One region of the Streptomyces sp. NPDC087263 genome, then DNA from elsewhere that is predicted to be linked to it. Evidence: riboswitches for the same ligand, from Rfam matches in the RefSeq annotation. Region 1 holds a riboswitch; the other holds the start of a gene.
The links. A riboswitch is a leader RNA that binds a small molecule or an ion and turns the genes downstream of it on or off. The one in region 1 is predicted to bind thiamine pyrophosphate.
Positions count from the first base shown of each region.

Region 2: linked by a shared signal. The riboswitch ahead of ACIPC1_RS05725 (thiamine ABC transporter substrate binding subunit) and the one ahead of thiO (glycine oxidase ThiO) in region 1 are both predicted to bind thiamine pyrophosphate.

Region 1 covers NZ_JBIUYT010000001.1:223,568-229,252, forward strand. The annotation lists gene thiE (thiamine phosphate synthase) at 1-224, opposite strand, end outside; gene ACIPC1_RS01015 (Rv2175c family DNA-binding protein) at 316-687, opposite strand; gene ACIPC1_RS01020 (NAD(P)/FAD-dependent oxidoreductase) at 837-2,069, opposite strand; gene ACIPC1_RS01025 (hypothetical protein) at 2,197-2,574, opposite strand; TPP riboswitch at 2,627-2,739, shown strand; gene thiO (glycine oxidase ThiO) at 2,737-3,933, shown strand; gene thiS (sulfur carrier protein ThiS) at 3,930-4,142, shown strand; gene ACIPC1_RS01040 (thiazole synthase) at 4,146-4,940, shown strand; gene pknB (Stk1 family PASTA domain-containing Ser/Thr kinase) at 5,185-5,685, shown strand, end outside.
Region 2 covers NZ_JBIUYT010000002.1:109,337-115,021, reverse strand. The annotation lists gene ACIPC1_RS05735 (phosphatidate cytidylyltransferase) at 1-561, shown strand, start outside; gene rlmN (23S rRNA (adenine(2503)-C(2))-methyltransferase RlmN) at 675-1,781, shown strand; TPP riboswitch at 1,830-1,948, shown strand; gene ACIPC1_RS05725 (thiamine ABC transporter substrate binding subunit) at 2,028-3,119, shown strand; gene ACIPC1_RS05720 (ABC transporter permease) at 3,095-4,771, shown strand; gene ACIPC1_RS05715 (ABC transporter ATP-binding protein) at 4,772-5,685, shown strand, end outside.

The DNA of each region.
Region 1 (5,685 bases):
AGCAGCTTGCCGTGGCGTGCGCAGGCGTCCGCGAAGACCTGGAGGTGCTCCAGCTCCTCGGCCGCCTCCATGCCCTTGTCGCGCAACTGCACGATGTCGACACCGCCGTCCAGGACCGCGTCCAGGAAATCGGCGAGGTCGCCCTGGCGCCTGCGGGCGTCCGTGCACAGGTAGACACGGGCGTCGGCGAGCTGGGCGCGCGCGGTGGCGGTGTTGTCGGGCATGCGTGTTACCCCCGTTGTCGGTGCGTGGGGACCACGGCGGCCGGGGTGGTCCATGGCCGCCGTGGTCCGAACGTCGGACGGTCTGTCTCGGTCAGACGGCGAGCGCCTGGGCGCGACGCTTCACCTCCGTGCCGCGATTCTCGCTGAGAGCCTGCGCGGGGGTGCCGGGCAGGCTCGGGTCGGGGGTGAAGAGCCACTCGAGCATCTCTTCGTCGGAGAAGCCGTCGTCCCGCAGGAGCGTCAAAGTGCCTGTCAGGCCCTTGACGACCTTCTGCTCGACCCCGTCGATGAAAGCGGCGGGGACGTGCAGCGCGCGGTTCTCACCACGGCGTACGGCGATCACCTGGCCCTCCCTGACCAACTGCCGGACGCGGGTCACCTCGACACCGAACTGTTCGGCGATGTCGGGGAGGGTGAGCCAGGCGGGGACGAGAGCATCGATCTTTGCGTCAATCTCGGTCACAGGACAAGCCTGCCATCCCGGACTGACACTCGGTAGCCGAGCCCCGTCAGGATCGGGTCACAGAGCGGCCGGATCGCCCGTCGGATCGGGTCACCGCACGGCCGGATCGCCCGCCCGGCACCGGTTCCGCCCACGGCGAACCAGCCCCGCTACGGCGTCGGCGTCGCCGTCTTCAGCGGCCGCGACGGGTCCGACAGCAGCTCCGGGTCCATCGGAGTGCCCGCCTCGATAAGTTTCCGGCCCTGGGCCAGGTCCCTGGGCCGGCCCACCGCGAGGAGGGCGACCAGACGGCCGTCATGCAGCCAGCAGACCGTCCAGGCGGCGCCGGACGGGTCACCGCGCCAGACGGTCGTGTCCGCGGGTGCGTGGTGGCCGACGTACTGGACGAAGCGGCCGAACTGCTCGGACCAGAAGTACGGGACGGGGTCGTACGCCACAGGAGACTCGCCGATGATGTTCGCCGCCACCGTGCGCGGACCCTGCAGGGCGTTGTCCCAGTGGTGGACCAGAAGGCGGTCCTCGTACCTTCCCGAAGGGAAGGAAGCGCAGTCGCCGACCGCGTACACGTCCGGCACCGAGGTGCGCAGATGGTCGTCTGCCACGACCTCGCGGTGGGCGCCGAGCTCGATGCCGGAGCCGCTGAGCCAGCCGGTGGCGGGGCGCGCGCCGATGCCGACGACGACGGCGCCCGCGGGCACCCGGGAGCCGTCGTCCAGCACCACCGCGCCGGGCTCGACGCGCTCCACGCGCGCGTGGGTGCGCAACGAGGCCCCGCTGTCCGCGTACCAGGCGGCCATCGGCGCGGCCACCTCGGCGGGCAGCGCCCCGGCGAGCGGCCGGTCGGCCGCCTCGATGACGGTCACCGCGCACCCCGCCTCACGTGCCGCGGTGGCGAACTCGGCGCCGATCCAGCCCGCCCCCACCACCACGATGTCGTGCTGCTGGGCGAGCACGGGACGCAGCCGCTCGGCGTCGTCCAGGGTGCGCAGCAGATGTACCCCGGGCACGCCCTCCGCGCCCGGCAGCCGGATCGGTTCCGCACCCGTCGCGATCACCAGGACGTCGTACGGCACCGGCCCCGCGGCAGTGTCCAGCTCATGGTCTTCGGGGCGTACGCCGAGCGCCTCCCGCCCGAGCCGCAGGTCGATGTCCAGTGCCTCGAAGTCGAGGTCGAAGGCGGAACCCTCGGCCTTGCCGAGCAGTACCGCCTTGGACAGCGGTGGCCGGTCGTACGGCTGGTGCGGCTCCGCCCCGATCAGCGTCACGCCGCCGCCGAAACCCTGTTCCCGCAGGGCTACCGCGGTCTGCACGCCGGCCATGCCCGCGCCCACGACGACGACCTGCCGTACCGTCCGCTCCTGAACCTGCGTCTCCTCGGTCACCTGATCACCATAGACAGCTGACAATGCGTCAGTCAGGGGGCGTGCTCAGTGACCTGCTCCACACCGCCCGTCCTGACCTGCTCCACGCCACCCATCCTGACCTGCTCCGCACGACTGGGCCGCACCGCTAGGACGGACCTGCTCCGCACCGCTGGGCCGCACCACTCGGACGGACCTCTTCCACCACACTGGTCCCGCTGCCCCGCTGCGACTCCCACTCCCAGCTCTCCTCCAGGCGTACGCGCCCGCCGGGCAGCTCCGCCACGCGGGACACGCAGTGCCCCGAGGAGGTGCTGCCGTCGCGCTTCAGCTGTACGTACCGGAAGTCGAGGCGGTCGCCCTCGCGGGTACCCAGGAGATGACCACGTACGACGTCGCCGCCTTCGTATTCGGCCCAGATCTCGCCGTCCCGCTCGTGGTACGTGAAACGGGTGCGCGTACCCACCTGACCCGGCGCCTGGTCGGCGACCGGGGACAGGACGAGGCCGTCGAGCGAACGGGCCACGGACGGAGGCTCCCTTACTGAGACATACGGCGGCGAGCTAGGCTGGCCAACGTAAAGCACTCGCGGGAGTCCGGACGCACCGGGCTGAGAGGGAGGCTGGACGGCCTCCGACCGTACGAACCTGATCCGGGTCATGCCGGCGAAGGGAGGGGCTGGACGCCCATGTCGCATACACCGTCCGACACATCTCGTACATCCCTGTCATCGGGCACCTCAGACGTCCTTGTCATCGGGGGCGGAATCATCGGGCTGGTGACGGCCTGGCGGGCCGCGCAGCGCGGGTTGACGACCACGCTGGTGGATCCCGAGCCCGGCGGCGGCGCCGCGCAGGTCGCGGCCGGCATGCTCGCCGCCGTCACCGAACTGCACTACGGCGAACAGACCCTGCTGGGCCTCAACCTCGCTTCCGCACACCGCTACCCGGACTTCGTCGCCGAGCTCACCGAGGCGACGGGCCAGGACCTCGGCTACCGCCGGTGCGGCACCCTGGCCGTCGCACTGGACGCCGACGACCGCGCCCACCTGCGCGAACTGCACACCCTGCAACGTCAGTCGGGGCTCGACTCGGAGTGGCTCAGCGGCCGTGAGTGCCGCCGCCTGGAGCCGATGCTCGCGCCCGGCGTGCGTGGCGGTCTGCGGGTCGACGGCGACCACCAGATCGATCCGCGCCGACTGGCGAAAGCCCTGGTCACGGCATGCGAGCGGGCCGGAGTGGTGTTTTGCCGCAAGTGGGCCGAGCGCCTGGGCGTGGTACGGAACCGGGCCCAGGGAGTCGTCACCGGGGACGGCGGCAAGCTGTCGGCCGGGCAGGTGGTCCTCGCCGCGGGCAGCCTCAGTGGGCGCCTCGCGGGCGTTCCCGAGGACGTACTGCCGCCCGTGCGCCCCGTGAAGGGGCAGGTGCTGCGGCTGACCGTGCCACGGCCGTACGCGCCCTTCCTCAGCCGCACCGTGCGCGCCGTCGTGCGCGGCAGTCACGTCTACCTGGTGCCGCGCGAGAACGGCGAGCTCGTCGTCGGCGCGACCAACGAGGAGCTCGGCTGGGACACGACGGTGACCGCGGGCGGCGTGTACGAGTTGCTGCGCGACGCCCATGAGCTGGTCCCCGGGATCACCGAGCTGCCGCTCACCGAGACCCGCGCCGGACTGCGCCCCGGCTCGCCCGACAACGCACCGCTGCTCGGACCGACCGAGCTCGACGGGCTCCTCCTGGCGACCGGGCACTACCGCAACGGCGTCCTGCTGACACCCGTCACCGGTGACGCGATGGCGCATGCCCTGACCACCGGTGAACTGCCGGACGTGGCACGCCCCTTCACCCCCAAGCGCTTCAGCCCGGCCCGCACGGAGCAGCCCGTATGAGCATCCTCGTCAGCGTCCTCGTCAACGGAGAGCGGCAGCGGATCGCCGCCGGCACCGCTCTCGACACGCTCGTCGCGGCGCTCACCCCGGCCCCGTCCGGTGTCGCCGCCGCGCTCAACGAAACCGTCGTCCCGCGCGGGCAGTGGTCGTCCACCGCCCTCTCCGAGGGAGACCGCGTCGAAGTCCTCACCGCCGTCCAAGGAGGCTGACCCATGGCCGACGATCCCTTTCTCCTCGGTGGTACGTCCTTCACGTCCCGTCTGATCATGGGTACGGGGGGTGCGCCGAGCCTGGATGTCCTGGAGCGCTCGCTCGTCGCCTCCGGCACGGAGCTGACGACGGTCGCGATGCGGCGCGTAAACGCTTACGTGCACGGTTCGGTGCTGTCCGTCCTCGACCGGCTCGGCATCCGGGTACTGCCGAACACGGCGGGCTGCTTCACCGCGGGCGAGGCCGTACTGACCGCCCGCCTCGCGCGCGAGGCGCTGGGCACCGACGTGATCAAGCTGGAGGTCATCGCCGACGAGCGCACACTGCTGCCCGATCCGATCGAGCTGCTCGACGCGGCGGAGACGCTGGTGGACGACGGATTCATCGTGCTGCCGTACACGAACGACGACCCGGTGCTCGCGCGGAAACTGGAAGACGTCGGGTGCGCGGCGATCATGCCGCTGGGCTCGCCGATCGGATCCGGGCTCGGGATCCGGAACCCGCACAACTTCCAGCTGATCGTGGAGCACGCGCGCGTGCCGGTGATTCTGGACGCGGGGGCCGGTACGGCGTCCGATGCCGCGCTCGCGATGGAGCTGGGGTGTGCGGGGGTGATGCTCGCGTCGGCCGTGACGCGGGCGCAGGAGCCGGTGCTGATGGCCGAGGGCATGCGGCATGCGGTGGAGGCGGGGCGGCTTGCCTACCGTGCGGGGCGGATTCCTCGGCGGCACTTCGCCGAGGCGTCGTCCCCTGCGGAGGGGCTCGCTCGGTTGGATCCGGAGCGGCCGGCGTTCTGACCTTCGGCCGTCCGTCGGCGGTGGGTGCGGCTTCAGGATTTCCCCGCCCGCGCACCCCCCGTTTCCACCCTGTTGGAAGGTGTGCGTCTCCCGTGGGGGTCCTCGCCGTCGGCGGCTGCCGCTTCTCCTCGGGGTCGGCGTGCCCTCTTGGCCGTGCGACGTGCGTCACAGGTCGGCTTCAGTCCAGACCCGGTATCGGCTGAACGGGTGGGGGGTGACAGTGGCGGCTCGTAGACTCACCTGCGTGGATACGACCCTTCAGGACCCGCTTGTCGGGCAGCTGCTCGACGGCCGCTATCGCGTGGAAGCGCGGATCGCGGTCGGCGGGATGGCCACGGTCTACCGGGCCCTGGACACCCGCCTCGACCGTGTGCTCGCCCTCAAGGTGATGCATCCGGCCCTGGCCGCCGACGGCTCGTTCGTCGAACGGTTCATCCGTGAGGCCAAGTCGGTGGCCCGGCTCGCGCACCCCAATGTGGTGCAGGTCTTCGACCAGGGGGCGCACGGGTCGTACGTCTACCTGGCCATGGAGTACGTCGCCGGGTGCACCCTGCGCGACGTGCTGCGCGAGCGCGGGGCCCTCCAGCCGCGGGCCGCGCTCGACATCCTGGAGCCGGTGCTCGCCGCGCTCGGCGCGGCCCATCGCGCCGGGTTCGTGCACCGCGACATGAAGCCGGAGAACGTCCTCATAGGGGATGACGGCCGGGTCAAGGTGGCGGACTTCGGCCTCGTACGGGCGGTGGAC
Region 2 (5,685 bases), on a different contig from region 1:
GCGATGGCACTCACCGCGCTGGCCGTCCTGGTCTGGCGCATGACGGAGCCCCCCGAGGGCTATCTGAAGGACGTCACGGCCGGTGTGTTCGCGGCCTTCTACATCCCGTTCCTGGCCACGTTCGTCGCGCTGATGCTCGCGGCCGACGACGGCTCATGGCGGGTGCTCACGTTCCTGCTGCTCGCCGTGGTCAGTGACACGGGCGCGTACGCGATCGGCTGGCGCTTCGGCAAGCACAAGCTGGCGCCGCGCATCAGCCCCGGCAAGACCCGCGAGGGCCTGGTCGGAGCGGTCACTTTCGCGATGGCCGCGGGTGCGCTGTGCATGGAGTTCCTGATCGACGACGGCACCTGGTGGCAGGGCCTGCTCCTGGGCCTCGCGGTCGCCGCCAGCGCCACGCTGGGCGACCTCGGCGAGTCCATGATCAAGCGGGACCTGGGCATCAAGGACATGGGCACGCTGCTGCCGGGTCACGGCGGGATCATGGACCGGTTGGACTCGCTGTTGCCCACAGCTCCGGTGGTGTGGCTGCTGTTGGTGATCTTCGTCGGGTCGGGCTGACCTGCTGTTGTGTATGCGTCTGTACGTCGCTGACGTGCGGGTTTGTCGGTGAGGGGCTCGTTGTCCACAGGGCGGCGAGTCCCTCTCCGTATGTCTGCGACACTGGTACGGCCATGCCTAAGCCCGGAGAACTCACATTCGTCGCCCCGCGCGGAGCCAAGAAGCCGCCGCGGCATCTTGCCGATCTCACGCCCGCTGAGCGTAAGGAAGCGGTTGCCGCGATCGGTGAGAAGCCGTTTCGTGCCAAGCAGCTGTCGCAGCACTACTTCGCGCGGTACGCGCACGACCCCGCGGAGTGGACGGACATCCCGGCCGCCTCGCGCGGGAAGCTTCAGGAGGCGTTGCTTCCCGAGCTGATGACGGTCGTGCGGCATCTGTCGACCGACCAGGAGACCACTCGCAAGACCTTGTGGCGGCTGTTCGACGGCACGCTCGTCGAGTCCGTGCTGATGCGGTACCCGGACCGGGTGACCATGTGCATCAGCTCGCAGGCCGGGTGCGGCATGAACTGCCCGTTCTGTGCGACCGGGCAGGCCGGGCTCGACCGGAACCTCTCCACCGGCGAGATCGTGCACCAGATCGTCGATGGCATGCGGGCGCTTCGGGACGGCGAGATCCCGGGTGGTCCGTCGCGGCTCAGCAACATCGTCTTCATGGGGATGGGTGAGCCGCTGGCCAACTACAAGAGGGTGGTCGGGGCGATCCGCGCGCTGACCGACCCCGAGCCGGACGGGCTCGGCCTCTCGCAGCGGGGCATCACCGTGTCGACCGTCGGGCTCGTCCCGGCGATCAACCGGTTCTCCGACGAGGGCTTCAAGTGCCGCCTCGCCATCTCCCTGCACGCGCCCGACGACGAGCTGCGCGACACCCTCGTCCCCGTGAACACGCGGTGGCAGGTGCGGGAGGTGCTGGACGCCGGCTGGGAGTACGCGGCGAAGTCCGGGCGCCGGCTCTCCATCGAGTACGCGCTGATCAGGGACATCAACGACCAGGCCTGGCGTGGCGACCGGCTCGGGCGGATGCTCAAGGGCAAGCCCGTGCATGTCAATCTCATCCCGCTGAACCCGACGCCGGGTTCGAAGTGGACCGCCTCGCGGCCCGAGGACGAGAAGGCGTTCGTCGAGGCGATCGCGGCCCACGGGGTGCCGGTCACCGTTCGGGACACCCGCGGTCAGGAGATCGACGGGGCGTGCGGTCAGCTCGCGGCCACCGAGCGGTAACCTGGGCAACATGGCTGCGTACGTGCATCCTTAGGTACCTACATCTTCATATTCCGACAGGGGAGCGCCACAGCGCTGAGAGTGCGGTAGCCGGGCCACCGGTGGGCCGCAGACCCTCAGAACCTTGCCCAGGTCATTCTGGGTAGGAAGTTCGGTCAATACTCAAGCTGTTGCGCCCTGCCCGGGAACTGTCAGAGGTTCCCGGGCAGGGCCGCGTCTCTTCCTGGTCATCCCAGGAGGAATTCAGTGAGCAAGAAGAAGACGATCACGGCCGTCGTCGCTGTCGGTGTGGGGTTGGGGCTCGTCACGCTCTCCGCGTGCGGCTCGACCGATTCCGGTTCCGGGAGCGGTGGTGACTCCAAGACGGTGACTCTCGTCAGCCATGACTCCTTCGCCTATTCCAAGGACGTGCTGAGCGCCTTCGAGAAGGAGTCCGGGTACACGGTCAAGGTCCTCAAGGACGGCGACGCGGGGCAGGCCGTCAACAAGGCGATCCTCACCAAGGACAACCCGCAGGGCGACGTCTTCTTCGGCGTCGACAACACCCTGCTGTCCCGCGCGCTCGACAACGGGCTCTTCCAGTCGTACGACGCCAAGGGCTCGGACCAGATCCTCCCGGAGTACCGGGTCGACGAGGACAAGCACCGGGTGACGCCCATCGACACGGGCGACATCTGCGTCAACTACGACAAGGCCTACTTCAGCGAGCACAAGCTGACGCCGCCGCAGTCCTTCGAGGATCTGATCAAGCCCGAGTACAAGAACCTGCTCGTCACCGAGAACGCCTCCACCTCCTCGCCTGGCCTCGGCTTCCTGCTCGGGACCGCGGCGAAGTACGGGGACGACGGCTGGCAGGACTACTGGACCAAGCTCAAGGCCAACGGCGTCGAGGTCGTCGACGGCTGGGAGCAGGCGTACAACGAGGACTTCTCCGGGTCCGCGGGCGGCAAGAAGGCCAAGGCGGACCGTCCGCTCGTCGTCTCCTACGCCTCCTCGCCGCCCGCCGAGGTCATCTACGCCGACCCGAAGCCGACGACCGCGCCGACCGGCGTCGCGACCGGCACCTGCTTCCGGCAGGTCGAGTACGCGGGGCTGCTGAGCAACGCGAAGAACACCAAGGGCGGCGAGGCGCTCATCGACTTCCTGATCACCAAGCAGTTCCAGGACGACATGCCGCTGAACATGTTCGTCTACCCGGTGGTGGAGGGCGCGAAGGTGCCGGCCGAGTTCACGGAGTTCGGGCCGCAGGCCAAGGACCCCGAGACCATGGCCCCCAGCAAGATCGCCGAGAACCGTGACCAGTGGGTCAAGTCGTGGACCTCACTCGTACTGAAGTAACGCCCCGGGCGCGAAGGAAGTCCCGTCGGGGAGGTGCGGCGCGGCTCGGGCTGATGGCCCTGCCGATCGCGTTCTTCGGCGTCTTCTTCGCCTACCCCGTGGCGGCGATCGTGGCCCGCGGCCTCAAGGTCGACGGGGTCTGGCAGTTCGGGCGGATCGGGGATGTCCTCGCGCAGTCCGACATCCGGCACGTGTTGTGGTTCACCACCTGGCAGGCGCTTGCCTCGACCGCGCTCACACTGCTGATCGCGCTCCCCGGCGCGTACGTCTTCGCGCGTTTCGATTTCAGGGGCAAGCAGGTGCTGCGGGCGGTGGTGACCGTGCCGTTCGTGCTGCCGACGGTCGTCGTCGGTACGGCGTTCCTGGCGCTGGTCGGCCGGGGCGGGCTGCTGGACGAACTGTGGGGCGTACGGCTCGACACCACCGTCTGGGCGATCCTGCTCGCGCACGTCTTCTTCAACTACGCGGTCGTCGTCCGTACCGTCGGCGGGCTCTGGTCGCAGCTCGACCCGCGTCAGGAGGAGGCCGCCCGGATGCTCGGCGCCTCCCGGTTCGCGGCCTGGCGCAAGGTGACGCTGCCGGCCCTGAGCCCGGCCGTTGCCGCCGCCGCGCTGATGGTGTTCCTCTTCACCTTCACCTCCTTCGGTGTGGTGCAGATCCTCGGCGGTCCCACCTTCTCGACCCTCGAAGTCGAGATCTACCGGCAGACCTCGGAGATCTTCGACCTCTCCACGGCGGCGGTGCTGACGATCATCCAGTTCGTGGCGGTGGGCGCGATCCTCGCCGTGCACGCCTGGACCGTACGGCGCCGGGAGACCGCCCTGCGTCTGGTGGCCCCGGAGACGACCGCACGCCGGCCACGCGGTGCCGGGCAGTGGGCGCTGCTCGCCGGGGTCCTCGCGACCATCGCCGTGCTGCTCGTGCTGCCGCTCGCTGTGCTGGTCCAACGCTCCCTGGGCGCCCCCGACTTCGGGTACTACAGGGCGCTGACGACCGACGACAGCGGCATCTTCCTCGTCCCGCCGATCGAGGCCATCGGCAACTCGCTGCAGTACGCGCTCGCCGCCACCGCCATCGCCGTACTCATCGGCGGTCTGGCGGCCGCCGCCCTCACCAGACGGGCGGGCCGTCTCGTACGAGGCTTCGACGCGCTGCTGATGCTGCCGCTGGGCGTGTCGGCGGTGACCGTCGGGTTCGGGTTCCTGATCGCGCTGGACGAGCCACCGCTCAACCTCAGAAGCAGCTGGATCCTGGTGCCGCTCGCGCAGGCACTGGTCGGTGTCCCCTTCGTCGTACGGACGATGCTGCCCGTGCTGCGGGCGGTGGACGGGCGTTTGCGGGAGGCCGCCGCGGTGCTCGGGGCGTCGCCGTGGCGGGTGTGGCGCGAGGTCGATCTGCCGATGGTGCGGCGGGCGCTGCTGGTCGCGGCCGGGTTCGCCTTCGCGGTGTCGCTGGGCGAGTTCGGGGCGACCGTCTTCATCGCACGGCCCGACAATCCCACGCTGCCGGTCGCCGTGGCCCGGCTGCTCGGGCGCGCGGGCGACCTCAACTACGGCCAGGCGATGGCCCTTTCGACCATCTTGATGGTGGTGTGCGCGGTGGCGCTGCTGCTGTTGGAGCGGGTACGGACCGACCGGACCGGGGAGTTCTAGATGCTGCTGAGCCTTGAGACCGCGACCGTACGCTTCGGCGGGCGGGCGGTGCTCGATGCCGTCGACCTCGCGGTCGCCGAGCACGAGATCGTGTGTGTACTGGGGCCGAGCGGCAGCGGCAAGTCGACGCTGCTGCGGGTGGTGGCCGGGCTCCAGACGCTCGACGCGGGCCGGGTGTTCCTCGACGACCGCGACCAGGCTCAGGTGCCCGCGCACCGGCGGGGCGTCGGCCTGATGTTCCAGGACCACCAGCTCTTCCCGCAGCGCGACGTGGGCGGCAATGTGGCCTTCGGGCTGCGGATGCACGGGGCGGACAAGGCCGAACAGGCTGTACGGGTAAGCGAGTTGCTGGAGCTCGTCGGGTTGCCGGGCGCCGAGCACAGGGCCGTCGCCGCGCTCTCCGGTGGTGAGCAGCAGCGGGTCGCGCTGGCGCGCGCCCTGGCGCCGCGCCCCCGGCTGCTGATGCTCGACGAACCGCTCGGCCAGTTGGACCGCTCGCTGCGCGAGCGCCTTGTCGTCGAACTCCGTGAGCTGTTCGGCGAGTTGGGTACGACCGTGCTCGCCGTCACGCACGACCAGGGGGAGGCCTTCGCGCTCGCCGACCGGGTCGTGGTGATGCGTGACGGGCGAATCGCCCAGTCGGGTACGCCACTTGAGGTCTGGCAGCACCCCGCGGACGAGTTCGTGGCGCGCTTCCTCGGCTTCGACAACGTGGTCGACGCGACGGTGAGCGGGGAGGCCGCGGACACTCCGTGGGGGAAGGTTCCGGTGCCGGAGGGCACCCGGCAGGGGCCGGGCACCCTGCTCGTACGGCCCGCGGGCGTACGGCTGGTGGACGCGGTGGAGGGGCTGCGCTGCACCGTGGTCGCACGGACCTTCCGCGGCACTCATGTCGCCGTACAACTGCAACCGGA